2 regions of the Micromonospora luteifusca genome follow, and region 2 is predicted to be linked to the other one. Evidence: riboswitches for the same ligand, from Rfam matches in the RefSeq annotation. Region 2 holds a riboswitch; the other holds the start of a gene.
What was found. A riboswitch is a leader RNA that binds a small molecule or an ion and turns the genes downstream of it on or off. The one in region 2 is predicted to bind thiamine pyrophosphate.
Positions count from the first base shown of each region.

Region 1: it holds a riboswitch for thiamine pyrophosphate, as region 2 does, so the genes downstream of both, thiE (thiamine phosphate synthase) here and JOD64_RS07440 (ECF transporter S component) in region 2, are expected to answer to the same signal.

Region 1 covers NZ_JAFBBP010000001.1:2,415,249-2,429,365, forward strand. Annotated here, with positions in the region: gene thiC (phosphomethylpyrimidine synthase ThiC) at 1-840, opposite strand, end outside; gene thiD (bifunctional hydroxymethylpyrimidine kinase/phosphomethylpyrimidine kinase) at 858-1,643, opposite strand; gene JOD64_RS10545 (thiamine phosphate synthase) at 1,640-2,383, opposite strand; gene JOD64_RS10550 (thiazole synthase) at 2,380-3,159, opposite strand; gene thiS (sulfur carrier protein ThiS) at 3,156-3,356, opposite strand; gene thiO (glycine oxidase ThiO) at 3,347-4,507, opposite strand; gene thiE (thiamine phosphate synthase) at 4,501-5,127, opposite strand; TPP riboswitch at 5,122-5,231, opposite strand; gene JOD64_RS10570 (ThuA domain-containing protein) at 5,544-11,384, shown strand; gene JOD64_RS10575 (hypothetical protein) at 11,456-11,995, shown strand; gene JOD64_RS10580 (aldo/keto reductase) at 12,114-13,076, opposite strand; gene JOD64_RS10585 (nucleotidyltransferase domain-containing protein) at 13,114-13,914, opposite strand; gene JOD64_RS10590 (ABC-F family ATP-binding cassette domain-containing protein) at 13,911-14,117, opposite strand, start outside.
Region 2 covers NZ_JAFBBP010000001.1:1,743,591-1,757,707, forward strand. Annotated here, with positions in the region: gene JOD64_RS07425 (sugar isomerase domain-containing protein) at 122-871, opposite strand; gene JOD64_RS07430 (AAC(3) family N-acetyltransferase) at 868-1,674, opposite strand; gene JOD64_RS07435 (alpha/beta fold hydrolase) at 1,704-2,534, opposite strand; TPP riboswitch at 2,642-2,746, shown strand; gene JOD64_RS07440 (ECF transporter S component) at 2,823-3,416, shown strand; gene JOD64_RS07445 (ABC transporter ATP-binding protein) at 3,546-5,042, shown strand; gene JOD64_RS07450 (energy-coupling factor transporter transmembrane component T family protein) at 5,039-5,839, shown strand; gene JOD64_RS07455 (hypothetical protein) at 6,564-6,998, opposite strand; gene JOD64_RS07460 (MTH1187 family thiamine-binding protein) at 7,290-7,586, shown strand; gene gnd (NADP-dependent phosphogluconate dehydrogenase) at 7,700-9,142, shown strand; gene JOD64_RS07470 (pirin family protein) at 9,279-10,040, opposite strand; gene JOD64_RS07475 (thioredoxin reductase) at 10,037-10,276, opposite strand; gene JOD64_RS07480 (hypothetical protein) at 10,432-10,617, opposite strand; gene JOD64_RS07485 (isoprenyl transferase) at 10,689-11,501, opposite strand; gene recO (DNA repair protein RecO) at 11,506-12,372, opposite strand; gene JOD64_RS07495 (DUF4097 family beta strand repeat-containing protein) at 12,475-13,284, shown strand; gene JOD64_RS07500 (acyltransferase family protein) at 13,265-14,117, opposite strand, start outside.

The DNA.
Region 1 (14,117 bases), 670 kb from region 2:
CGTGTAGAGGAAGTTCTCCTCGTGGTGCGCCAGGCACCACGCCGCCATGATCGAGCCGCCTCGGGACACGATCCCGGTCACCCGGTCCACGGCCAGCGGCACGTACGGCAGGAGCACCCCGGCGTGCACCGTCATGTAGTCCACGCCCTGCTCAGCCTGCTCGATCACGGTCTCCCGGAACACCTCCCAGCTCAACTTCACCGGGTCGCCGCCGACCTTCTCCAACGCCTGGTAGATCGGGACCGTCCCGATCGGCACCGACGAATTCCGCACGATCGCCTCGCGGGTCTCGTGGATCCGCTTGCCGGTGGACAGGTCCATCACGGTGTCCGCACCCCACCGGGTGGCCCAGGTCAGCTTCTCCACCTCCTCGGCGACCGACGAGCTGACCGCCGAGGTGCCGATGTTGGCGTTCACCTTGACCAGGAACGCCTTACCGATGATCGCCGGCTCGCACTCCGGGTGGTTCACGTTGAGCGGCAGCACCGCCCGACCGGCGGCGATCTCGGCCCGCACCAACTCCGGGTCGACGTTCTCCCGGATCGCCACGAACTCCATCTCCGGCGTCACCACGCCGGCCCGCGCGTACGCCAGCTGCGTGGGCCGGCGACCGTCCACCCCGGCGAGCGGCGTGCCCGCACCCCGCACCGGCGCCACATCACCCCGCTCGGCGATCCACGGTCCGCGCAGCGGCGGCAGCCCCACCTCAGGATCAGATCCGGGACCCGACGTGTCGTAGAGCCGCACCGGCGGATGGTCACCGGTCAGCTCCACCTCCGCGAACGGCACCCGGACGTCCGGCCGTGAACCCTCGACGTACACCTTGCCTCGTGCCTGCATGACAGCCTCCCTGGTGATCAAGCGGACCAGCCGAAGTGGTCCAGCGGCCCACGTCCCGCGCCCAGCTCCCAACCCCGCGCGCCGGTCAGCGCGCGGAGCACGTACTCCTTGGCGGCCCCCACCGCCGCCGGCACCGGATCGCCCAACGCGAGCCGCACGGCGATCGCCGCCGAGAACGAACATCCGGTGCCGTGGGTGTGCCGGGTGGTCACCCGGGGCGCGCGCAGCAGGGTGGTGACGCCGCCGCCGTGCAGCACGTCGACCGCTTCGCCCCCGTCCAGGTCACCGCCCGTGACCACCACGTATTCCGAGCCGCCCGCCACGAGGGCTTCGGCGGCCACGACCATCCCGGCCACGTCGTCCACCGGGCGCCCGGTGATGGCCGCGGCCTCCGCACAGTTCGGTGTCGCCACCCTGGCGTACGGCAGCAGCCGCTCCACCGCGCCCACCACACCGAGCCGATGACCACTGGTGGCTACCAGCACCGGATCGACGACGAGTTGGGGCAGCCGACCGTCCCTCGCGACGTCGGCCACCACGTCGGCGACCGCCGGAGTGCCGAGCATCCCCGTCTTGACCGCGCCGATGGTGAAGTCACCGAGGACGCTCTCCAGTTGCTCAGTGACGGTGCGCGGCGGCAACGGCAGCACGGCGTCGACACCCCGGGTGTTCTGCGCGGTGACCGCCGTGAGGATGCTGGTGCCGTACGCGCCCAGCGCGGCGAAGACCTTGAGATCAGCCTGGATGCCAGCACCGCCGCCGGAGTCCGAGCCGGCGATGGTCAGCAGTGTTCGCGGGGTCATTTTTCCTCGTGTTTGGTTGCGGTTTGGGGCTGCGGCCGACCGTGCCCACTCCGGGCGGTCAGGCTTGATCCCTGCGTGGGCACGGTCGGCCGCAGCCCCGCGCGTGGGGACCTGGTGCCTCCGTGCCGGGTTTGGGTCAGCTCAGGGGTTACCGCCTCGACATAGGCGCTGGTCAGGATGGTGGCTGTTTCGGCGGGGTCTTTGGCTCGCATTAGTGCGCCCAGTACTGCTACTCCGGTGGCTCCTGCTTGGACGCAGGCGGTTACCTGTTGTGGGGTTTCCACTCCGCCTAGGGCCAGCAGCGGCACGGGGCTGGCGTCGACCAGCTTTCGCAGGCCTTCCGGTCCTAGTGGTGGGCCGTAACCCGGCTTTGTTCTGCTGTGGTAGACCGGGGAGATGGTGGCGTAGTGCTCGGTGGTCAGGCGGTCCAGTTCCGTGTCGTTGTGGCAGGAGCGGCCGACCAGCCGGTGGGGCGGCGGCGGGTACGGGCCGGCGGCCGGCAGGTGGACGGCATCGCCGTCGAGCGGGTCGGGGCCGGCCACGATGAGGGTTCCGTCGACCTCGGCGAGGATCGCGCGCAGGTCGGTGGCGAGGGCGGCGCGCTCGGTGCGGGGCAGGTCCTTCTCCCGCAGCACCACCCAGCGCACTCCCCCGGCCACCGCCCCCGCCACGACCCGGGCGAGCCCGCCCCGCGCGACAAGCCGGTCGGTCAACACGACAACACCGGACGGCGGGGTCACAGGTCGGGTCTTCCCTCATCGGAGGTGGAGGGGAGGGCGTGGAAACGGCGGGCGATCCGGCCGGCGCTGGCCGCCAGGCGGCCGGCCTCCACCGCGTACCGCATCGCGGTGGCCATCGCCACCGGGTCGGCGGCTCGGGTGACGGCGCTGGCCAGCAGCACTGCGTCGCAGCCCAACTCCATGGCCAGGGCGGCGTCGGAGGCGGTGCCGATGCCGGCATCGAGGATCACCGGCACGTCGACACCCTGGCGGATGAGCCGGATGTGGTGCGGGTTGCCGATGCCGAGCCCCGAACCGATCGGCGAGCCGGCCGGCATCACCGCGGCACAGCCCACGTCGGCGAGCCGGCGGGCGAGCACCGGGTCGTCACTGGTGTACGGCAGCACGGTGAAACCATCGGCGACCAACTCCTCGGCGGCGCGGAGCAGTTCCACCCCGTCGGGCAGCAGCGTCCGCTCGTCGCCGATCACCTCCAGCTTGATCCAATCGGTGTCGAACGCGTCCCGGGCCAGTCGGGCCACCTTCACCGCCTCGGTCGCGGTGTGGCAGCCGGCCGTGTTCGGCAGCAGCCGTACCCCGCACCGGTCCAGCAGCTCCAGCAGCCCGCCGGAGGAGCCCGGCGCCGTGCCCACCCGGCGCAGCGCCAGGGTGACCAGCTCGGTGCCGGACGCCCGGATCGCCTGCTCCAGCACCTGCAGGTTCGCGGCGCCGCCGGTGCCGAGGATCAGCCGCGAGGTGAACGTCTCCCCACCCAACTCGAATGGCACCCCGCTCACCCGCCCTGCGCCGCGGTGAGCACCTCGACCCGGTCACCGTCGCGCAGCGCCGTGGTCGTCCAGCCGGCGCGGGGCACCACCTCACCGTTCACCGCGACCGCCACCCCACGTTGCTGAGGCACGACGTCGCGGACCAGGTCCGCCACCGACGCACCGCCGGGGACGCTGCGCCCAGCCCCGTTCACCGTCAACTCCACAGGTCCCCCACCATCGTCGGTTCAGGTGCGCCACCGTCGGCCGCGCCGACGAACCGGTCCGGCAGGAAGGGAGCGAGCAGCGGATCGGGTACGCCGGTGAGCACCAGGTCGGTGATCAGGTCGGCGGTGATCGGGGTGAGCACGACGCCGTGTCGGTGGTGCCCGGTGGCGGCCAGGACGTCCGGCCGGCCGGGCAGTGGCCCGAGGATCGGTGCGTTGTCCGGGGTGCCCGGGCGCAGCCCGGCGACCGCTTCGACCAGGTCGTACTCGGCCAACTCGGGCAGCAGGTCGACGCCGGCGCGGAGCAGGCGTTGCACGGCGCCGGCGGTGACCGTGGTGTCGGACCGTTCCTCGACCGTCGCGCCGAGCACGACCTCGCCGTCGGCTCGGGGCACCAGGTAGACGGGCTCGCCGTCGGCGTACCCCCGGATCACGTGCCGGAAGCCCGGCGCGACGCCATCGGGCGCGCGGAGCCGGAGGATCTGGCCTTTCACCGGTCGGACGGGCAGGCCGGTGAGTGCGGCGGCCCCACAGCCGGCGGCGACCACGGTGACCCGGGCGTCCAGATCGGACACGGCCCGGACGGCTTGCGGCACGAGCACCGCGCCGGCCCGCTGCGCGGCCGTGCGCAGCGCCGGCAGCAGCAACCGGGGGTCGACCTGGTGGTCGGTGGGCGCGAGCGCGCCGCCGCGCACCCGCGGGGCGAGCGCCGGCTCGCGGTCGCGCAGCTCGGTGGGGCGCAGCAGGGTCACGGGCAGACCCAACCCCTGCTGGTACGCCCAGAGCCGCCCCGCCTCGGCCAGGTCGTCGCCGGTCAGCCCGACCATCAGGGTGCCCTCGGTCCGGTAGCCGATGTCGGCGCCGGTCGCTTCGGTCAGCTCGGCGGCGAACGTCGCCCAGCGGGCGGCGGACGCCAGCAGCAGCTCGGTCAACTGCCGCTCACCGAAGTACGCCTCGGCGACCGGGGCGAGCATGCCGGCGGCCACCGCCGACGCCCCCGAGCCGGGTGCCGGATCGTGCACCACCACCCGCAGTCCTCGGGCGGCGCAGCGCCAGGCGATCGCCAGCCCGATCGGCCCGGCCCCCACCACCGCCACGTCCGGCCGGACCCGGTCGCTCGACGGCGCTGACTCCGACCGGCCGGTCAGCACGTCAGGGCCTCGATCAGTTCGGCGGTCGCCCGCGCCGGGTCGGCGGCGCCGGACACCGCACCGACCACCGCCACCCCGTACGCCCCGGCGGCCCGCAGCGCCGGCACCCGGGCTGCGGTCACTCCCCCGATCGCGATGACCGGTACGTCGACGGCGTCGACGACAGCGCGTACCCCCGCGGCTCCGATGGGGTCCGGCAGGCCGGACTTGGTGCTGGTGGGGTGGCACGGTCCGACACCCAGGTAGCTGGCTCCCGCCGCGACGGCCGAGGTCGCTGGTCCCGGCGCGCGAGCGGTGGCTCCGAGCACCCCGGTCGGGCCGAGCACCCGGCGGGCGGCGGCGACCGGCAGGTCGTCGGCTCCGACGTGCCCGCCGGCGGCGCCCACCGCCAGCGCCACGTGCAACCTGTCGTTGACCAGGCAGGTCGCCTGGTACGGCGCGCAGAGCGCCAGCACCCGCCGGGCCAGGTCGTACGCCTCGCGGTCGGTGGCGGAATCCTCGACCCGGACCTGCACCACCAGGTCCGCGCGGGCCGCCGTGAGGGCGGCCCGGACCACAGTGAGCGGGTCCCGCCCGGGTCGGGTGTCGGTGATCAGATGCAGTCGTCCTAGGGACGGCACGGCAACGCTCCTCCCTGCGCCGGCATTACCCGGATCAGGTTCAACGGTCGGGGGCTGTCAGCCCCCCTCTCAGCCCGGTACACCGGGCTCCCGTGGGTTACTTGCGTGTCACCGTACGACAGATCCGCCGGTCTGCCAAGGCGAGGTCTCGGCGGCGACTGGTCAGCCGGACCGCCGTGGCAACGAGCGAAATCGATGGGCCGTTTCGTGCGGTCCTGTTCGGAATGTCGCCCGCCGTTACCGAACCGTTACCCGCCGGCATCTTGCCGGACATTGAGACAGCCGAATTAATTTGTTCAGCGATTCGACAAAATGTCGGCGGGGCATCCTGGCACGGTGTAACCGCCGACTCCATCTGGGAGGGCGTTCGGCGAGCCGACTCCCGCGAGCTCTGTCACTACGACACAGGAGGCGGCGTGTCCCGTTCTCGTCGTGCCCGCTTACCCATCACCGCGACCTTCATCTCCCTAGCTCTCGCCTCGACGACGCTGTTCGGTGCGCCCGCCCAGGCGGCACCGACGGCCACGCAGGTCCCCCCACGAGAAGCACCAGCCGCCGCCCCGGTCACCCAGGCGGCGCCGAAGGTAGCGAAGGCCGCCGACGATCCCTACTCCGTCCTGGTCTTCTCCAAGACCGCCGGCTTCCGGCACGACTCCATCCCCACCGGCATCGCCGCCATCCAACAACTCGGTGCCGCCAACGGATTCACCGTGGACAGTTCCGAGGACGGCGCCGCATTCAGCGACGCCAACCTCGCGAAGTACAAGGCGGTGATCTGGCTTTCCACCACCGGTGACGTGCTCAACGCCGACCAGCAGGCGGCATTCGAGCGCTACGTGAAGGCCGGCGGCGGCTACGTCGGCATCCACGCCGCATCGGACACCGAGTACAGCTGGGCCTGGTACGGCGACCTGGTCGGCGCGTACTTCGCCAACCACCCGGCCAACCAGCAGGCCACGGTCAAGGTGGAGGACCACGCCCACCCGTCCACCGCCACGCTGCCGGACCGCTGGTCCCGCTTCGACGAGTGGTACAACTTCCAGACCAACCCGCGGCCCGACGTGCACGTGCTGGCGAGCCTGGACGAGAAGAGCTACACCCCGGGCGCCGGGGCGATGGGCGCCGACCACCCGACCGCCTGGTGCCAGGACTTCGACGGCGGCCGCTCCTGGTACACCGGTGGTGGACACACCCGGGAGTCGTACGCCGAGCCCGAGTTCCTCTCCCACCTGCTCGGCGGCATCCAGACCGCGGCCGGTATGGTGGACGCGGACTGCGGCGCCTCGAAGACCTCCAACTTCGAGAAGGTCGCGCTGGACAGCAACACCAGCAACCCGATGGAGTTGGACATCGCCCCCGACGGGCGCGTCTTCTACATCGAGCGCGACGGTCGCGTGCAGATCGTGAAGCCGGACACCGGCAGCACCGTCACCGCCGTCGACCTGGACGTCTTCACCGGCAACGAGGACGGTCTGATCGGCATCCGGCTCGACCCGGACTTCGCCACCAACAAGTGGGTGTACCTCTACTACGCGCCGAACGACGGCGTCACCCGCAACCTGCTGTCCCGGTTCACGGTGACCGGCGACACGATCGACCTGGCCAGCGAGAAGCAGGTGCTGCGGGTCGACACGCAGCGCAACACCTGCTGCCACGCTGGCGGCAGCATGACCTTCGACAGCGCCGGCAACCTCTACCTGGCCACCGGTGACAACACCAACCCGTTCGAGTCGAACTCGTACTCGCCGATCGACGAGCGGCCGGGCCGCCAGGACTTCGACTCGCAGCGCACCTCGGCCAACACCAACGACCTGCGCGGCAAGGTGATCCGTATCCACCCGGAGGACGACGGGACGTACACCGTCCCGACGGGCAACCTCTTCGCGCCGGGCACCGAGAAGACCCGTCCCGAGATCTACGCGATGGGCTTCCGCAACCCATTCCGGATCGGCACCGACCCGAAGACCAACACGCTGTACGTCGCGGACTACGGGCCGGACGCCAACGCGGACAACCCGACCCGGGGCCCCCGTGGCCTGGTCGAGTGGAACATCGTGACCCCCGGCAACTACGGCTGGCCGTACTGCACCGGGACGAACGAGGCCTACAACGACTACACGTTCCCGTCCGGTCCGAGCGGGGCGAAGTTCGACTGCGCCGCGCCGGTGAACAACTCGCCCAACAACACCGGCCTGACCAACCTCCCGCCGGTCGTTCCCGCGACCGTCGACTACGGGTACGCCGGTGACGCGCGTTACCCGGAGATCGGCGGCGGTGGCGCCCCGATGGGCGGCCCGGTCTACCGCTACGACGCCGACCTCAACTCCACCCGCAAGTGGCCGGCGTACTACGACGGCAAGGCGCTGCTCGGCGAGTGGAACCAGAACAAGATGTACACGATGCAGGTGACCGCCGACGGCAAGTCGCTGGTGGACATCAACCAGTTGCTCACCGGGATGAGCATGGTCCGGCCGATGGACTTCGAGTTCGGCCCGGACGGCGCCCTGTACCTGATCGAGTGGGGCAGCGGCTTCGGCGGCAACAACGACAACTCGGGCATCTACCGGATCGACTACATCGCTGGTGACCGCGCGCCGATCGCGGCGGCGTCCGCCACCCCGACGTCGGGTGCGGCGCCGTTGACTGTCACCTTCTCCAGCTCCGGATCCCGGGATCCGGACGGTGGCACGCTCACCTACGCCTGGACGTTCGGTGACGGGCAGACCTCCACCGAGGCGAACCCGACGCACACCTACGCCACGGCGGGCAACTACACCGCCCAGCTCACGGTCACCAACCCGAAGGGCCGTACCGCGGTGGCCAACGTGCCGATCACCGTGGGCAACACCGCGCCGACGGTGACCATCGAGTTCCCGCCGGACGGTGGCTTCTTCAACTGGGGTGACCAGGTCCGCTACACCATCAAGGTGACCGACCCGGAGGACGGGCAGGTCGACTGCGACAAGGTGCAGTTGCAGGTGCTGCTCGGTCACGACGAGCACGCCCACCCGCTGGAGCAGCACACCGGCTGCACCGGCACCGTCCAGACGTCGCTCGCCTCCGGGCACGGCGCCGAGGCGAACGTCTTCGCGGTCTTCGAGGCCACCTACACCGACGAGGGCGGTGCGGGCGGTTCCGCCTCGCTCACCGGCCGGTCGATCGAGGTTCTGCAGCCGAAGCAGAAGCAGGCCGAGTTCTTCACCGCCACCGGGCGCGCCCCGGTGAGCACCGGCGGTGGAGACGCCGGCGTGCAGCGGGAGACCGGCGCCGACACCGCCGGCGGTGGTCAGAACATCGGGTTCATCGAGGACGGCGACTGGTGGTCGGTGGCCCCTGCGGACCTGACCAACATCACCGAGATCCGGTTCCGGGCCGCCTCGGCCGCCGCTGGCGGTCGGATCGAGGTCCGCGCGGGTGCGGTTGACGGACCGGTGGTCGCCACGGCCACCGTGCCGGCGACGGGCGGCTGGCAGACGTACACGGACGTGAGCGCGCCGGTCACCGGTGCCGCGAGCGGTTCGCTGTACTTCCTGGCCCGCGACCCGAACGGCGGGACGGGCTCGCTGTTCAACGTCAACTGGATGGACTTCGTCGGCCGCGGTGTCACCGAGAACGCGCCGCCGACGGTCAGCGCCACGGCCACCCCGGCGACCGGCACCGCGCCGGTCACCGTCGCCTTCGACGGCACGGCCACCGACGCCGACGGGAACACCCCGCTGACGTACGCCTGGGACTTCGGTGACGGAGGCACGGCGACCACCCTGGACGCCAGCCACACCTACGCCAGCCCGGGCACCTTCACGGCCACCCTCACGGTGACCGACAGCAAGGGTGCCAAGTCGTACGCCACGGTGCCGGTGCGGGTGAACGCTCCGGACACGTCCTGCTTCGGAGCGCGTTCGGACGACTTCAACGGCAACACCCTCGACAAGGGCCGGTGGACCAGCGTGGTCCGGGAGAACCAGCTCTACTCGCTCACTGGCGGCGCGCTGCGGCTGCCCACCTCGGTGGGTGACCTCTACGGCGCTCGCAACGACGCCACCAACCTGGTGCTCCAGGCGGCTCCGACCGGCGCCTGGGAGATGACCACCAAGGTCACCCTGCCGGTGACGGCCAACTACCAGCAGGCTGGCGTCCTGGTGTACGGCGACGACGACAACTACGCCAAGCTGGACCTGCTGTACAACGGCAGCCGGCGGGTGGAGTTCATCCGGGAGACCGCCGGCACGCCGCGCAACGAGGCCGGCGACGCCGCCAACGCACCGGCGGGTGACACCGTGTACCTGCGGATCACCAGCGACGGGACGAACCTGACCGCGGCCGTCTCGGCCGACGGGCAGGCCTTCACCCCGGTCGGCCGATCGGCCGCGCTCGACGGCATCACGAACCCGCGGATCGGGGTCTTCGCGCTCAACGGAGGCACCGAGGCACCGGTGGTGGACGCCGCGTTCGACTCGTTCCAGGTGACGCCGGACGCCCCGGCTGGGCCGGTCGACCCGTCGGACGAGTTCACCGGCGCGACGTTGGACAAGTGCCGGTGGGACGCGATCCTGCGGGAGGACCCGGCCGGTTACCGGGTCACCGATGGCTCGCTGCGCATCGACGTGCCCAACGGTGACATCTACGGCACCGACAACACCGGGCCGAAGAACTTCATCCTCCAGACCGCGCCGTCCGGCGACTGGACCCTGGAGACGAAGGTCGACGGCAGCCTGCTGAACGAGCAGTACCAGCAGGCCGGTCTGCTCGTGCAGGCGGACGACGACAACTACCTGAAGTTCGACTTCATCGCGGACAACCAGGCCGGCCAGGCGGTGACGCGGCGGATCGAGTTCCGCAGCGAGATCGCCGGGGTGGTCCAGAACCCGCAGCCGGAGGCGGCCAACCTGACCGGTGCCGTGTGGCATCTGCGGCTGGCCCGTACCGGTGACACGTTCACCGCGTCGTACTCGGCCGACGGGACGACCTGGACCGCGTTGACGGCGTTGACCAACAGCGCGGTCGGGGCCACCCCGAAGGTCGGGCTGTTCACCCTCGGTGCCAACCAGACGGCGTCGAAGACCGCCTCGTTCGACTACTTCCGGCTCAGCACGGAGGTGGCCGACGAGACCGCGCCGGTGACCACGGCGGCGGTTTCCGGCACCCCGACCGACGGGTGGTACACCGGGCCGGTGACGGTCACGCTCACCGCTGCCGACGAGGCCGGCGGTAGCGGGCTCGCCGGTACGGCGTACCAGCTGGACGGTGCCACCACCTGGACGGATTACACCGCACCGGTGGAGGTCACCGGGGATGGCGAGCACGAGCTGCGGTTCCGCTCGACCGATGAGGCGGGCAACGTGGAGTCGACGAAGACCGTCTCGGTCAAGATCGACGCCACGGCGCCGGTGACCTCGGCGACGTTCGCTCCGGCGAACGACGCCGGCTGGCACGACGGGACGATCCCGGTCGTGTTGACCTCGAGCGACGCCGGTTCCGGCGTCAAGACGGTGGAGTGGTCGCTGGACGGTGGCGCGTGGACGCCGTACTCGACGCCGGTCGAGGTGAGCGGTGACGGGCAGCACGAGCTGCTGTTCCGCTCGACCGACAAGGCGGGCAACGCCGAGACGCTCAAGTCGGCGGTGCTGCGCATCGACGGCACCAAGCCGACGCTGCTGGTGTCCGGGATCGCCGACGGCCAGCTCTACGGCGACAGCCAGGACGTCCGGGTGTCCTGGCAGGCTGTCGACCCGACCTCGGGCATCGCGACCGTGGTCGGCAAGTTGAACGGCCAGACGTACACCAGCGGCACTCTGCAGGCCATGTACGAGCTGCCGCTCGGCCTGCACGAGCTGACCGTGACCGCGACCGACAAGGCGGGCAACGAGACCACCTCGGCGGTCCGCTTCTTCGTCACCACCTCGTTCCGGGACATGCAGAACCTGCTGGACCGGTTCAAGGCGACGGGGCGGCTCTCGGCCAAGGCGCACAAGCAGCTGACCGCGAAGCTGGACGCGGCCCGCAAGGCAGAGGCGGCCGGCAACGACAACAAGGCGATCAAGCAGCTGACCGACTTCCGGAACCTCGCCGCCGACGCCACCCTGGTGGCCGAGGCGGAGATCCGGGATGTCCTGATCCGGGACGCCGACTCCATGATCGTCCGGCTCGGCGGCACGGCCAGCAAGGCCGGCGTCAAGGCGAACGACGGTGAACCGATCAAGGGCACCGGGCGGCTCGGTGGCGATGCCACCCGGCTCGCACCCGGTCGCCAGCTCTGATCCGACGAGGCCCCTCCCCGACGCCGTGGCGTCGGGGAGGGGCCTCCCCCTTCAGTAATGAGGAGAGGCCCGTGACGGGTATCCGCAAGGTGTTTGCCGCAGTGTTCGCCGGGCTGGCCCTGACCCTGCTCTCCGCTGCCCCGGCGGCCGCTCAGGCCGACAAACTCAAGCTGACGGTGGCCGGTGACGGGGCCGAGGGGGTCACCATCCAGGCCACCCACACCGACGGTCGTCGGCTGGACAAAGTGGTGCGGTTGGTCCTCACCGCCACCGGCCCGGACGGGCAACAGATCGGGCCGGTGCAGCTGGACCCTCAGCCCGAGGGCCAAGGCTTCTACAGCAGCGGCCCGGTGCTCTCCGGCGGCAAGTGGAAGGTGACGGTCAAGTCCCCCGCTCCGTTGCAGAGCGAGGCCACCGCCGTGGTGCAGGCCAAGCCGCAGGCGCAGGCCCCGAGGCAATCGCCGACGCCCTCGCCGACGCCCAACCGCGACAGTGGGGAGGGGTTCACCTGGTGGTGGTCGGTCGGGGCCGCCGGCCTCGCGCTCGTCGCCGTCGCGATGGGGGTGGGCATCCTGCTCGGCCGCCGACGCACCGCTGAGGAGAACAACTGAAGCTCTGGCCTGGCGCTTCGCGCCAGGCCAGAGCTTTGATCGACACGAGTCGTCTGCGACTCGAACCCGCTGCTCAGCGGACAACCCGCACGGAACGACGGCGCTCGCCGTCGCGGGCTCAGAGGATGGCGCGCAGCGCCGCCAGGTCCTCGTCGCTCGGCTCCCAGGTACCGGCGGCGGCGTTGGCGCGTACCTGCTCCGCGGTGGTGGCACCGGCGATCACCGAGGTCACCGCCGGCTGGGCGGCCAGCCCGCCGATCGCCACCTGGAGCATGGTCAGCCCCCGCTCGGCCGCGTACGCCTCGATCGCCTCGATGGTGTCCCAGTCGGCTGCGGCGAGCCGCTCCGCGTACCGGCCACCGCCGGAGAGCCGGCTGCCGGCCGGCGGCTGACCCGAGCGCTTGTACTTGCCGGTGAGCAGCCCGTTGGCGAGCGGGAAGAACGGCAGCATGCCAAGGCCGAACCGCTCGCAGGCCGGGATGACCTCGGTCTCCACCGAGCGCTCCAGCAGGCTGTAGTGGTTCTGCGCGCTGATGAAGCGGGACCGCCCGTTGGACGAGGCGACCCAGTCCGCGTCGGCGATCTGCCAGCCGGCGAAGTTCGAGTTGCCCAGGTATCGCACCTTGCCGTCGCGGACCAGGTCATCCAGGGCGGCGAGGGTCTCGTCGATCGGGGTGCCCGGGTCGGGCTCGTGCATCTGGTAGAGGTCGATGTGGTCCGTGCCCAGCCGACGCAGCGACGCCTCCACGGCGCGGGCTATGTAGCGCCGCGCACCCCGCGCACCGAAGTCCGGTCCGTTCAGGCCGTTCATGTCCATACCGAACTTGGTGGCCACCACCACGTCGTCCCGGCGTCCCTTGAGCGCCTGCCCGAGCAGTTCCTCGGAGGCGCCCTGCGGCTCACCGTAGATGTCGGCGGTGTCGAACAGGGTGATCCCGGCGTCCAGAGCGGCGTCCACCACCGCGCGGGTGCCGTCGAGGTCGAGCTTCCGGCCGAAGTTGTTGCAGCCGATGCCGACCACGGACACCACGAGCCCGGAGTCGCCCAGCCGGCGATAGGTCATGTCAGTCACGAGATCCACCCTATGCCGGCCTGGTGCGGGCCACCTCGGCGGTGGCTCAACCGACCACCTCTGAGACCAGCTCGCGGGCTGCGCTGATGGTGGCGGCCAGCTCGGCGGGGCTGCGGCCGACGGCACCGAGGAGTGCCTGGGCCCGCCGCTCGAAGTCCGGCGGGGCCCCGGGCAGCCGACCCGCCGCGGCGATCATTCCCTTCTCGTTGACCAGCCACCGGCCCGCTCGGGCGTGCAGCACCTGGGCGAGCACCCCGACCGCCCGGAACAGGCAGCCGGCGACGTACCCGCTGTCCCCTGCGGTGCTGGCCTTGGCCGCGCCGGCCAGCAGAAACCCAGCCTCCCAACCGCCCGCCACCAGGGCATCGGCCAATGCGGGCGGATACTCCCGGGCCTGTTCCTTCAACCGGGCCAGCTCGCCGGTCGGATCCGCGAGCACCTGACACAGCGCCACCTCACCGACGTAGGCCGACGAGTAGAACCCGAGTGGGTGCCCGGCCTGCACCCCGACCTCGAACCGCCCGGTCCGGCAGTCCGTCCAGATGCGGTGCACCCGGTCGAGGTCCCGGTAGATCCAGTCCACCGCCGTTCCACCGACCCGCAGCCAACCACCGCCGTCGACCCACGGACCCCAGCCACCCGGGGCGGTGAGCGCGACGTCGGTGTCGTCGGCAACCGTCACGGCGACCGCGCGCAGCGCCCGTACGTCCAGCTCACCCCGGTAGTACAGACCCAGATCCCAGTCCGAGTCCGGACGCTGCTCACCGCGCGCCCGGCTACCACCGAGCGCCACGGCGACCACTCCCTCGACGGCGCAGAGCCGGTCGGGCAGGTCGGCGGGGATCACCCGACGTCCCAGACCGGCTCCGGAGTCTCCACCACCTCGCTGTCGCCTCGGAACAGCACGAACCTGTCGAATGAGCGGGTGAACCAGCGGTCGTGGGTGACCGCGATCACCGTTCCCTCGAACGCGGTGAGGCCCGCTTCGAGGGCCTCCGCGCTGGCCAGGTCGAGGTTGTCGGTGGGCTCGTCGAGCAGCAGCAGGGTCGC
Region 2 (14,117 bases):
CGACATCTGCCGTTCATCTCGACGACGCAGGTCGACCGCAGCAGCCCCTGGTCGCCGTCCGGCACCAGCGGAAAGCCCGCCGAGCCGTGGCCGGCGACCGGGAGCACCGCGCCAGCGGGCGTCAGGACCCGCGTCGGATCCGACCCGCGTACCGGGCTTCCAGCTCGTTGTTGTGGGCGTCGCCGTCCGGGATGTTCGCCGACAGGTAGACCGGCGGCCGCTCCCCCGCCGCCAGCAACCGCGCCACCACCTCCACGGTGATCTGCTGAGCCAGCAGCGCGGCGGTGATCGAGGAAACCGCGCCGACCGCGCCACCGCCGGGCAGCGGCAACGTCGCGTCACCGTACGGCGCACCGTTGTCGAGCACCACGTCGGCGAGGTCGCCCAGCTTGCGTCCGGACGGGTGGCGGGAGGTCATCCGGCCGGAGTGCTGCGCCGAGGTGATCGCTACCAGAGCGTGGCCGCGCTCCTTCACCAGCATGGCGAACTCCACCATCGCGCCGTTGACCCCGGAGTTCGAGGCGAGCACGAAGACGTCGGTGGGCCGCACCGGGGCCAGCTCGTAGAGGCGGTGCGCGACCTCCGGGTCCCGTTCCAACATCGGACCGAGCCGCTCGGCCGGTTCGCCACCGATCAGCACCAGGTCGCGGAGCGCGATCCGGTTGGTCGGCACCAGACCGCCCGCCCGGCCGGCGATCTCCATCGCGAGCGCCTCCGAATGCCCGGTGCCGAACGCGTGCACCACGCCGTCGGCGCGCACAGCCTCGGCGATCAGGTCGGCGGCCCGCCCCACCGCCTCCCGCTGACCGGCGGCCACCCGCCCGATCGTCTCGGTCACCACGGCCAGATAGTCCTCGGCACTCACCGTCATGCGTCCTCCGTCGTCCGGTTGCGGGCCAGCCAGCGCACCGCGAAGTCGACCGCCGCCCGCTGGCGCATCAACCTGCCGGTCCCGGCGCCGACCGGTCCGGTGCGAACCGCCCCGGTGGCCTCCAGGTCCCTGCCCAACGCGTCGAAGTCGTCCGCGTCGAGCCGTACGTCCTGCCACCACACCCATTCGCGACCACCGTCGCCGGTACGCGCCGCGGCGCCCACCTGCTCACGGGGCGAACCGGAGCAGCGATATTCGGCCAGGTGCAGCGAGGTGCTCACGGAGTGGTCCACGCCCAGCAGCAACACGTCGGCGTCCAGGTCGTAGAGCCGGGCCAGCGGCGAGCCCTCACCGAGCATGTCGCCCAGGGTGTGCCCGGCCACCACCTGCTCGGCGGCCGGCCCGAGCGCGGCGAACGACACGTGCGGATGCGAACTGCGCATGGCGCCGGGCCAGCCGCGAACCGTCTCGGCGAGCACCCCCATGAACCGGCTCGGCGTGACCACCGGGTCGAAGCCTGGCATCTCGGCGCGGATCAGCGGCCACCAGTCCGCCGGCACCGGCGGGTTGCGCCACCCCGCGGGGTCGCTGTTGTCCGGCGTGTGGGTGGGCACCACGATCGTGCCGTCGGGGCCGAGCGCGTCGCGCAGGGCGAGCACCACCGCGTGCGGCCCGCCGCAGACGAATCCCAGCGGACGCAGCGCGGCGTGCACCAGCAGCGTCGCGCCGGGGCGTACGCCCAGCACCCGCAGCTGCGCGGCGACCGAACGCCGAGTGCCCGGCCTGCCGGCGTCCGCCGTCACGATGGCCCTCCCTCGCTGACCGGCACGGCTCAGGCCGTTCCGCCGGCTCGGGCCAGGATCGCCTCGGCGAGCGGGCCGGGCGCCGTGTCCGGGATCCAGTGACTCACCCCGGGCAACTGCACGAAGCGGTATTCACCTGTGACGTTCGCCGCGCACGCCTCGGCGGCGGTCCGGCCGATGGCGACGTCCCGATCACTCCAGACGTACGTGGTGGGAATCGCGACCGGGCCGACGCCGGCCAGGTCGGCGCGGGACATCGCCCGGTACCAGTTCAGCGCGGCGGTGAGGGCCCCCGGCTCGCGCATCGGGTCGGCGTAGCGGTCCACCCGGGGCGCGTCGCCCACCCCGCCGAGCAGCTTGCGCAGCGCGGTCGCGTGCCACGCCAGCAGCACCTTCTCGGCCTTGTCCGGTTTACGGAACAGCGCAATGTACGACGAGCGGGCCTTCTGCTGAGTGTCGTTGGCCAGGGCCTGCGCCATGGCCGCCGGATGTGGCACGGACACCGCGGTCAGCGTGCGGACCCGATCCGGGTGCCCGGCGGCGACCGCCCACGCCACGACCGCGCCCCAGTCGTGGCCGACCAGGTGGACGGCGTCCAGCCCGAGAGCGTCGAGCACCGCCACCACGTCGGCGGCCAGCTCGGGGATGCGGTAGTCGGCCACCCCGGTCGGCCGGGCGCCCGGCGAGTAGCCGCGCTGGTCCAGCGCGTACGTGCGCAGCCCGGCCGCGTGCAGCGTCGGCACGACGTCGTCCCATTCGCCGCTGTGCTGCGGGAAGCCGTGCAGCAGCAGAGCGGGTACGCCGTCCGGCGGACCGCCGGCGGTTACCTCGAACGTGAGACCTCGCGCGTCGACCCGCATGATCGGAGCGTACCCAGCCGACGGCGAGCCGGTCGCTCCCCGCAGGTCAGGCGGATGCCCTGCTGGGCTGTCGGCCCAGGTCGGTGTTAGCGTCAGCGAGACAACTTCACATCCGACAGGGGAGCGCACAGCGCTGAGAGTGCGGGCACGCCCGCAGACCCTCGAACCTGATCTGGGTAATGCCAGCGCAGGGAGTTCGGTCGACCTCCAGCCGCGCCGTACGTCCGGTGCCACCGGACGCGCGGCGTGCGTCTTCTCCTGGTTCGCAGTCAGAACTGGGAGCAACACATGAAATCCACCACCGACACCAGCCGCTGGCGGACCATCGACATCGTGGTCGCCTCGGTGATCGCGGTCGCCTTCGGCGTCATCTTCTGGGCGTGGGGCCTGGTCTGGAGCGCCACCGAAGGTGCGTTCGCCTTCTTCCCGCCGGCGCAGACACTGCTCTACGGCGTCTGGCTGATGCCGGCCGTGATCGGCGGTCTGGTCATCCGCAAGCCCGGCGCCGCGCTCTACTGCGAGACGGTGGCCGCGGTCCTCTCCGCACTGCTGGGCAGCCAGTGGGCCGGCACGGTCATCCCGCAGGGCATCGTGCAGGGCATCGGCGCCGAGCTGGCGTTCGCCGCCTTCCGGTACCGGTCGTTCCGCCTGCCGACCGCGATGCTTGCCGGCGCGCTGACGGGCCTCAGCGCCGCGCTGTTCGACTTCTTCGTCTGGAACGTCGACTACGCGCTGACCGACTACCGCATCCCGTACGCGCTGCTCACCATCGTCAGCGCCACCGTGATCGCTGGCGTCGGCGGCTGGCTGCTGACCCGGGCCCTGGCCAACACGGGAGTCCTGGACCGCTTCCCGGTAGCCCAGGACCGCGCACTCATCTGACCACCGCTGTCGACCGCGTTGATCAAGAAGTTTGCGTTCAACGAGACGCGACTTTCTGACGCAAACCTCTTGATCAACAGGTGAAATGTGGGGCGGCCCGAGGCTCGGACGGGAGAGGGGGTGGGGTTGGTGGGCGGGGTTTTGCTGCGGGGGTTTGGGTGGCGGCACGCTGGGCGGCGCGCGTGGGCTCTGCGCGGGGTTGACCTGCGGGTTGAGGCTGGGGAGCGGGTTCTGCTGCTCGGGCCGTCGGGGGCCGGCAAGAGCACCCTGCTCAGCGCGCTGGCCGGGCTGCTGCCCGAGGACTCCGGCGAGCAGGAGGGCCTCGTCGAGATCGACGGGCTCGACCCGCGCAAGGGACGGGAACGGGTCGGCATCGTCTTCCAGGACCCGGAGACCCAACTGGTCATGGCGCGCTGCGGCGACGACGTCGCGTTCGGGCTGGAGAACCGAGGGGTACCGACCGACGAGATCTGGCCCCGCGTGGACGAAGCGCTGCACCGCGTCGGCTTCCCGTACCCCCGCGACCGCAACACCGCCGCGCTCTCCGGCGGCGAACAACAACGCCTCGCCCTGGCCGGCGCGCTGGCCCTGCGCCCCGAGTTGCTGCTGCTCGACGAACCAACCGCCAACCTCGATCCGGCCGGAGCCGACCTGGTCCGACAGGCGGTGGCCCGTGCACTCGACGCCGACACCACGCTGATCCTGGTCGAGCACCGGGTCGCCGAGGCACTGCCGCTGGTCGACCGGGTGGTCGTCCTGGAGCCCGGCGGCGGGGTCCGCGCCGACGGCACGCCCGAGGCCGTCTTCGCCGCACACGGTGCCGCCCTGGCCGCCGAGGGGGTCTGGGTGCCCGGTCACCCCATCGCGCCCCGGCCGGCCACCGCCGCGCCCGGGGACCTCCTGCTCACCGCCGACCGGCTCGGCCTGCCACCCCGGCTGGGCTCCACCGACCTGGCGGTACGCGCCGGCGAGGCACTCGCCGTACGCGGACCCAACGGCGCCGGCAAGTCCACCCTGGCGTTGCTGCTCGGCGGTCTGCTCCGGCCCGGCACCGGGCGGGTCACCGCATCCGCCGAACTGGCCGGCACGGACCACCGCACTCCCCCGCACCGCTGGCGGGCCCCCGCGCTGGCCCGCCGGATCGGGTCGGTCTTCCAGGATCCGGAACACCAGTTCGTCACCAGCACCGTCTTCGACGAGCTGGCGCTGGGCCCACGCCGGACCGGTCAACCCGAGGCGGCCGTCAAGGAAACAGTGGCCGGGCTGCTGGAACGGCTGCGACTGGCCGCGCTCGCCGCCGCCAACCCGTACACCCTCTCCGGTGGTGAGGCGCGGCGGCTGAGCGTGGCGACCGCCCTGGCCACCGCGCCACGTCTGCTGATCTGCGACGAACCCACCTTCGGTCAGGACCGGCGGACCTGGCGGGAGCTGGTCGACCTCTTCGCCGACCTGCGCGACGCCGGGCACGGCGTGGTCGCGGTTACCCATGACGCGGACTTCGTCGCCGCGCTCGCCGACCGCACCGTCACCCTCCAACGGGCCGCGACCAGCGACGGCCCGGCCGACCCGGCAGGTGATCGGGCAGGCCGGCCGGCGATCCAGCCTGGCCGGGACGACATCCGATGATCAGCATCGAGCCGGTCGCGGCGCCCGGTGCGCCGCTGGCCCGCCGCAACCCGGTGGCGAAGGTGGCCGCTGCGCTGGTCTTCTCGTTCACCCTGCTGGCCACCCTGGACCCGGTCGCCCCGGCGATCGCCATCGCGCTCGAACTCGCCGTGCTGCCGCTGTTCGGCATCGGCTACCGGGTGCTGGCCCGGCGGGCCATGCCACTGCTGCTCAGTGCCGCCGGCATCCTGGTCACCCTGGTGCTCTTCGCCGCCGACCGGTCCGGCCGGGTCCTCCTCGACGCCGGCCCGGTGCTGGTGACCACCGGCGTGCTGCTCACCGCGCTCGGCCTGGTGCTGCGGGTCTTCGCGGTGGCCCTGCCCGGTGTGATCGTGTTTGCGACCACCGACCCCACCGACCTGGCCGACGCACTGATTCAGAACGCGAAGGCACCGGCCCGCTTCGCCATCGGGGCGTTGGCCGCGTTCCGGCTGGTGCCGCTGCTCGGCCAGGAGTGGCAGATGATCAGCATGGCCCGACGCGCGCGAGGCGTCGACGCCGGACGCAACCCGTTCGCGAAGCTGCGACTGTTCGCCTCCACCGCGTTCGCACTGCTGGTCGGGGCGATCCGCCGGGGCACCCGCCTCGCCGTCGCGATGGACGCGCGCGGCTTCGACGCCGGCACACCCCGGACCGTCGCCCGCCGCCAGCGCTTCACCCGGGCCGACGCCCTCCTCATCGCCGGGGCGGTCGTGCTGGCCGGTGCCGCCCTGACGACAAGCGTCCTCCTAGGCACCTTCCGCCCCCTAATCAGCTAACCCTCCCGCCCCGACTCCCCGGCCTCTGACCACCGCGCCGGCCCGGTGACCACCGCCCCGGCCCGGAGCCTGATTCCCCGCCCCGGCCCCGGCCCGGCGCCTGACCCTCACCCCTGGGCCTCCGACCCCCGACCCCCGACCCGGCCCGGCGCCTGACCCTCACCCCTGGGCCTCCGACCCCCGACCCCCGGCCCGGCCCGGCCCGGCCCGGCGCCTGACCCTCGCCCCGGACCCCGGACCCCGGACCCGGCCCCGGCCCCGGCCCCGGCGATCTTGCACTTGCTGTCGTCGCATATCCGGCATAGGGCGCGCACGACCTGCGCCGACCGCCGATTCCGCCGCCACGGCGACCTCGCCAGCGCACCGAATCACCCATACGGGACGAATCGACGGCGTGGTGGCTCCGCGCGGTGAGCGTCCGGGCGTGATCGACTCCATGTCGCCGACATTGCGGTATCCGAGAGGCGGGATGCCGCCACATCGGCGACATGGAGTCGATCATGTCCGAGTCCGGTTCGGGCCGCAGGGGTCCCTCCCCCTCTCGCCGAGACAATCGGACGTCGGCGTCAGAAACTGCAAGATCGGCGGGGCAAGGGCGGCAGGGCAGGGGCGGCAGGGCGGGGCGGCGGGGCGGGCAGGGCGGCGGGGCGGGGCGGGGCGGATGGTGGGTGGGTGGGTGGGTGGTGGGTGGGTGGGTGGTGGGTGGGTGGGTGAGTGGGTTGGTTTAGCTGCGGCGGAAGGCGTAGCGGCGCGGCTGACCGGCTCGCTGACTCTTGCCTCCGGCGGAGCGGCCTCCGCCGGTCTGCGGCGGTCCGGCCTTCGGTGCCGCCGGCCGCCCGGCGGTCAACGACGGATCGACCACCGGGGGCACGTCCAACGCTGTCGGCACGTGGATCAGCGGGGGTACGACCAACGCGTCGTCCATCGAGGGCACATCGACCTCCACCGGCACGTCGCTCGTCGGCACGTCGACCGGCAGGGTCGACTCGACCGGACGAGTCGGTAGAGCCGGCACCGGTAGAGCCTGCAGAGCCGAGGCAGCCGGTAGAGCCGATGCAGCCGGCCCCACCGCCAAGGCGGGGAGCGAGCCGCGCTCAATCGTCGGGTCGGTGCCGAGCGGGGTCTTACGGGACTTCTTCGGGTTGCGCCTGGCGGGCATCCGGGCCTCCTTCGGTGCCGACCGTCACGGCCGGTCCCGCGCTCCGGCGGTCGGTCGGATCGGCTGGTGACCGTCGCGGCGCGACGGTCGAACGGGAGAGGATCTGCTCACCGGGGTCGGGCACAGCCAGCACCGCCGAACTGCGGGTGGGATGCGGGACGCCCGGGAGCGCACGGACCGCGACGCGGGGCGGCGGGCCGGCTCGGAGAAGGGGCGTCAGTTGCGCATGTCCGCACACTATCGGCTCGTCGTACGTCTGCGCAGCCGGTTTTTCCTGGCACCATCAGCGGCATGCTGATCGCGTTCTCGGTAACTCCGCTCGGTGTCGGTGAGTCCGTCGGTGACCTGGTCGCCGAGGCGGTGCGGGTGGTCCGCGACTGCGGCCTGCCCAACCGCACCGATGCCATGTTCACCACCATCGAGGGTGAGTGGGACGAGGTGATGGCGGTCGTCAAGCGGGCTGTCGACGTGGTCGCCGCGCAGGCGCCCCGGGTGAGTGTGGTGCTCAAGGCCGACATCCGACCGGGGGTGACCGACGCGCTCACTGCGAAGGTGGCGCACGTGGAGGATCGACTGGCCCAGGGCTGAGCGCCACCGGCCGGTGACCGACAGTCGACGACATGCCCGTACCGCCGCTCACCACGATACGGTCGCAGCACAGCAGCAGCACACCAGCACGACGGCGAAAGGTGGCGGCACGGATGGCTGAACAGGCGACGGCGCAGATCGGTGTGACCGGGTTGGCGGTGATGGGCCGAAACCTGGCCCGCAACCTGGCCCGCAACGGCTTCACGGTGGCAGTGCACAACCGCTCGCCGGAGCGCACTCGCAGTCTGGTCGCCGAGCATGGCGACGAGGGCACGTTCGTGCCGGGCGAGACGATGGCCGAGTTCGTGGCGTCGCTGGAACGGCCCCGCGCGGTGATCGTGATGGTCAAGGCGGGCGCTCCCACCGATGCGGTGATCGACGAGTTGGTGCCGCTGCTGGAGGAGGGCGACATCATCGTCGACTGTGGCAACGCGCATTTCGCCGACACCCGCCGTCGGGAGGAGGCGCTGCGCACGCAGGGGCTGCACTTCAGCGGCACCGGCGTTTCGGGTGGTGAGGAGGGTGCGCTGCTGGGGCCGAGCATCATGCCCGGCGGCTCCACCGAGTCGTACGCGAAGCTCGGGCCGATGTTCGAGAAGATCGCCGCCCAGGTGGACGGTGTGCCGTGCTGCAGGCACATCGGGCCGGACGGCGCCGGGCACTTCGTCAAGATGGTGCACAACGGCATCGAGTACGCCGACATGCAGCTCATCGCCGAGGCGTACGACCTGCTTCGGGCCGGTCTGGGCGCGGATCCAGCGGAGATCGCGGAGATCTTCCGCGACTGGAACAACGGCGAGTTGGAGTCGTTCCTCATCGAGATCACGGCCGACGTGCTCGCGCACACCGACGCGGCGACCGGCCGCTCGTTCGTCGACATCGTGCAGGACCGGGCCGAGCAGAAGGGCACCGGCCGGTGGACCGTGCAGAGTGCACTGGACCTGGGTATTCCGATCACCGGGATCGCCGAGGCGACCTTCGCCCGCTCGCTCTCCGGGCACGTCGACCAGCGGGAGGCCGCGCGGCGGGCGTTCCCGGACGCGGGTGAGAAGTGGCAGGTCGCGGACCGGAACGCCTTCGTCGAGGACGTTCGCCGCGCGCTGCTCGCCTCCAAGATCGTCGCGTACGCGCAGGGTTTCGACCACATTCGCGCCGGCAGCCAGGAGTACGACTGGGACATCGACCTGGGAGGCATGGCGACGATCTGGCGGGGCGGCTGCATCATCCGCGCCCGCTTCCTGGACCGGATCCGCGAGGCGTACGACGAACAGCCCGACCTGCCGACGCTGCTGGTGGCGCCGTACTTCGCCGAGGCGGTCGGCGCTGGCGTGCCGAGCTGGCGGCGGGTGGTGGCCGACGCGGCCCGGGCCGGTGTGCCGACGCCCGCGTTCTCGTCGTCGCTGGCGTACTTTGACGCGCTGCGCGCCGAGCGGCTGCCCGCCGCGCTGATCCAGGGCCTGCGGGACAACTTCGGTGCGCACACCTACCAGCGGGTGGACCGCGAGGGCTCGTTCCACACCACCTGGGCCGGCGACCGCACCGAGTCGCCTGCGTAGCCGGGAACTGGTGCCCCGCGCCGCCGTGATCGTGCCCGACCCTGGATGTAGTGGTCTGCCCCGGCGGGGAGGCCACTACATCCATGTTCGGGCGAGATCACGGCGGCGCCGGGGCCGCTTCTGGCGCGGGTAAGCGTCAGGCGACGGTGGCGTGCATCTCCCAGACGAGGATCTCGGCTGGTTCGTCGGCGGTGACCCGCCGGCCGCCGGTCCTGGTGAGCCGGGCCGCGTCGCCGGTGCCGAGCGGGCCGCTGTCCTCCAGGATCACCGTGCCGTTGGGCACATACAGGTGCACGAAGGGCGCGTCGGGGATGGTGACCTCGTCGCCGGGGGCGAGACGGGCGGCGTGCAGAGTCGCGTACCGGTTGCGGATCCGAATCGCCGACGCCCCGTCGTAGCGGTCCATCCCGGAGGCGATCGGCACCAGGCCGCCACGGAGCAGCTCGTCCTCGATCTCCAGCTGTTCGTAACCGGGGTCGACGCCCTCCTCGTCGGGGAGCACCCACATCTGCACGAAGTGGACCGGGTCGGTGTGCGGCTCCTGGTTGTTGAGCCGCCAGGCGTCGTTCTTCTCGGAGTGCAGAATGCCGGTGCCGGCGCTCATCCGCTGGGCCAGGCCCGGGTAGATCACCCCGGAGTGCCCGGTGGAGTCCTGATGCACCAGGGAGCCGCGCAGCACCCAGGTGATGATCTCCATGTCCTGGTGCGGGTGGGTTTCGAAGCCGGCCCCCGGGTGCACCACGTCGTCGTTGTTGACCAGCAGCAGACCGTGGTGGGTGTTGGCCGGGTCGTAGTGCCGGGAGAACGAGAACGAGTGCTTGGAGTCGAGCCAGGAGATCCGGGTGGCGAAGCGATCCTCACCACGGCGGACGTCGACCGCGGGGGCGGGGGCGGTCACCAGGCACGCTGCCCGGTGTCGGAGGTCGTCGGCGCCCAGGTCAGGGCCGGGTCGCCGGTGGCCAGCTCGGCGATCTCGCCGGTACGCAGCTGCGGTGTGTGACCGAATTCGGCGCAGTGCTGCTCGGCGATCTCGGCACAGATGTCGGCTACCTGCTCGCACATCGGATCACCGAGGTCAGCCGCGTTCAACGCCATGATCATCTTGTACCGAAGGTCCCGCACTTCCACCCCCATCGCCGTCGTCCCACCACCTCCGGACCCTACCCGTCCCCGTCCCGCAGGACCCCAGAACAACCGACCGCGAGGGTGAGCCGGGTCGGGATGAAGCGGGCATGGGCCGGCACCGCCTGCACGGTGTGCGGACGGCGCCGGAAGGTGGGGTCTGGGGGTCAGAAGAGCCGGCGGCGCTTGGCCTTTTGCGGGCGGATCAGGTCCGCACCTCTGGTCAGCATCCGCGTCGCCCCGGAGGGACCACGCCGGGCCTCCAGGGTGTGGCTGAGCCGGCGGGCACCGGCAGCCGCCAGTGGCACCGCTACCGCCATCACCGCCCACTGGGCAATGCGCTTCTGGATCATGTGGGTTCACCTCCGTCAGTGGCTTCTGACATAGGTGATACCCAGAGTGACGTGAGGGTAAGCGCGTCGACTCAGACGACCGGGGCGACCGGGTTGGGCAGCGCTCCGCCGAAGCGTCGGTCCCGCTGCGCGTACAACTCGCACGCATACCAGAGGTGGCGGCGATCGAAGTCGGGCCAGAGCGTGTCCAGGAAGACCAGCTCCGCGTACGCGGCCTGCCAGAGCAGGAAGTTGGAGATCCGTTCCTCCCCGGAGGGGCGCAGGAACAGGTCCACCTCCGGGACCTCCGGGTGGTAGAGGTATTTGGCGACGGTCTTCTCACTGACCTTCGCCGGATCCAGCCGGCCGGCCGCCACGTCGCGGGCGATCGCGGCGGCGGCGTCGCCGATCTCGGCCTGCCCGCCGTAGTTGACGCAGAACTGCAGGGTCAACGTCGAGTTGTCGCGGGACATCTCCTCGGCGGTCTGCAACTCGGAGATGACGCTCTTCCACAACCGCCCGGTCCGACCCGACCAGACCACCCGGACGCCGAGGTCGACCAGTTGGTCGCGGCGGCGACGGATCACGTCCCGGTTGAACCCCATCAGGAACCGGACCTCGTCGGGCGAGCGCCGCCAGTTCTCGGTGGAGAACGCGTACACCGACAGGTACGGGATGCCCATCTCGATGGCACCCTCGATGGTGTCGAAGAGGCTGTGCTCCCCCGCCTCGTGCCCCTTGGTGCGAGCCAGCCCGCGTTCCTTGGCCCAGCGACCGTTGCCGTCCATCACCACCGCCACGTGCTTCGGCACCGCTTCGGTGGGCAGCGCTGGCGGCCGGGCGCCGGACGGATGCGGTGTCGGCGGCGTCGGCTCGCGCCGGCCGGCCTTCTTCGATCGGATCACTCGGTCACTCCCTGCTCGCGCTGTCCGCCCCGGCCTCGATGTCGCCACGTGGCTGGAGCACCACGGCCCCGGTGCCTTCCGGTGACGGGGCCGTGCCGGCCACCGAGGGACCCCGGTCGACCAGCGGCAGCGAGCGTAACGCGCGCTCCAGGTGCCACTGCAGGTGAGCCGCGACCAGCCCACTGCACTCCCGGCGTACGCCGGAGTCGGTGGCGTCGGCGACCACCCAGTCGCCGGTGGTCAGCGCGGACATCAGGTCGATGGTGGCCGGCGCGGGGTGGGCCGCCCCGGGCGGCCGACAATCCGGGCAGACCGCGCCGCCGGCCGGCACGGAGAACGCCCGGTGCCGCCCGGGGGTGCCGCACACCGCGCAGGCGATCAGCGCCGGCGCCCAGCCCGCGAGGGACATCCCGCGCAGCAGGTACGCGTCGAGCACCAGGGTGGTGTCATGTTCGCCCCGGGACAGCGCCTTCAGTGCGCCCACGGTGAGCTGGAACAGCCGTAGCGACGGCTCCCGCTCGACCGGGGTCAGCCGTTCGGCCGTCTCGGCGATCGCGCTGGCCGCCGTGTAGCGGGGGTAATCCCCCAGGAACCGTTTGCCGTACAGCTCGATGCCCTCGACCTGGCTGACGGTGTGCAGTGAGCTGCCGTGGTTGCCCTTCGGGTCGCCAGCGAGTTGGAGGTCGACGTGGCCGAACGGCTCCAGCCGGGCACCGAACTTGCTGGTGGTGCGGCGGATCCCCCGGGCCACCGCGCGCAGCCGGCCGTGCCGGCGGGTGAGCAGGGTGATGATCCGGTCGGACTCGCCGAGTTTCTGCACACGCAGCACCACCGCGTCGTCGCGGTAGAGCTGTCGGCGATACCCGGCCATCGGGCCATTCTCCCTCGGGGTGTGAAATCAGGGTTGGTTCGGGGTGGATGCGCGGATGAACCCCGATGCGCCGGGCTCGCGCTCGGCCGTAGCGTGCTGGCCATGGCACTACACCGGACCACCACCCCGCGCCGTCGTCGCACCGTCGCTCCCGTCGCGCTGGGCCTCGCCGCCACCCTCATCGTGCTCGCCGGGTGCGACAACCTGTCGTTCCGCCGGCTCGACTACGACAACACCGAGGAAGTCCAGATCACCACGATTCGCCTGTCGGGTGGTTCGGGCGACGTGGTGGTCCGCGGCACCGGCCCGGCGTCCCAGGTGCGGATCAAGCGGGTGGTGCGCTACCAGGGCGGTGAACCCGACAACGCCCGGTACGAGATCAAGGGCAGCGAGCTGGTGCTGGACACCAACTGCGGCTCGCGGTGCAGCATCTCGTACGAGGTGACGGTGCCGGAGGGCGTGGCGGTGCAGGGCGAGACCAGCTCCGGCAACATCGAGCTGAGCCGGGTAAGCGCGGTGGACCTACGGGTGAGCTCGGGCGACGTGCGGATCTCCGGTGCGTCGGGCGCGCTCGGGGTGGAGGCCCAATCCGGCAACATCGAGGTGAGCGAGGCCGCTGCCGCGGTACGGCTGCGCGCCTCGTCCGGAGACATCAGCGCACGCCGGCTGAGCGGCACGGTCGACGCGGAGGCCACCTCTGGCAATGTGAACGTCGAGCTGGACAAGCCCGCCTCGGCCCGGGTCCAGGCGTCCAGCGGTGACGTCACGCTGCTGGTGCCGGAGGGCAGCTACCGGGTCCGAGCCAACGCCAACTCCGGCGACAAGACCGTCACCGTCACCGACAACCCGGCGGCGTCCCTGATGCTCGACGGTTCGGCCAGCAGCGGCAATCTCACGATCCGCCAGCGTTGATCTCGACGCTGGCGGTCTCCCCAGCCACCCGCTGCGCCGGTACCACCGCTCGTTCGCCGGTCGCCCCCGCCGTCCCGGCACCGTCCGCCGCTTCGCCGTCAGCCCGGAGCGCAGTGTCGGCCCGGAGCGCAGTGTCGGCCCGGAGCGCAGTGTCGGCCCGGAGCGCCGATTCGGTACCCGCCCGGACCGCCGGCTCGGCGGACTGGATCGGGCCGCCGGGGATCAGCTCCGGCCGGCGACGGGCGGCGACGTCCTCGACCCAGCCGACGGCCAAGGTGACCAGCCCGACCAGCGCGAAGACGAGCAGCACCCGGATGGCCAATCCCACCGGTTGCCGAGGGGACCAACCCACCAGGCCGACCAGCGGAGTGAGCGCCACCACGAACGGCATGTGCCAGAGGTAGATGGTGAGCGCCCGCCGGTTGACCACGGTCACCGCCCGGTCGGCCAGTCGGCTGCGGCCCAGCCAGCTCACCCCGGAGGGTTCCCGACCCAACGCGATCAGGATGAACGCGGCCGACCAGAGGGCGTTGCCCAGGTGGTTGTCGTTCAGGTCGTACCCGCGCGGGCCGGGATGCCCGATGATCCAGGCGCCGCCGCCGACCGCGAGTGCGAGTGCGAGTGGGTAGAGCACCCGGCCGGAGAGCCGGCGCAGCATCCCGGCGTGATGGGCGAAGCCGAGCATCCACGCGCCGAAGTAGAGCCCGAACTCACGCAGCACCGGCGGCGGCGCCGGGTAGATCCCCACCTCGATCGCCACCAGCAGGAGGTACGGGGCCAGCAGGGTGAGCAGTGGAGCACGCCGAAACAGCCAGAACGCGACGGGTGAGGCG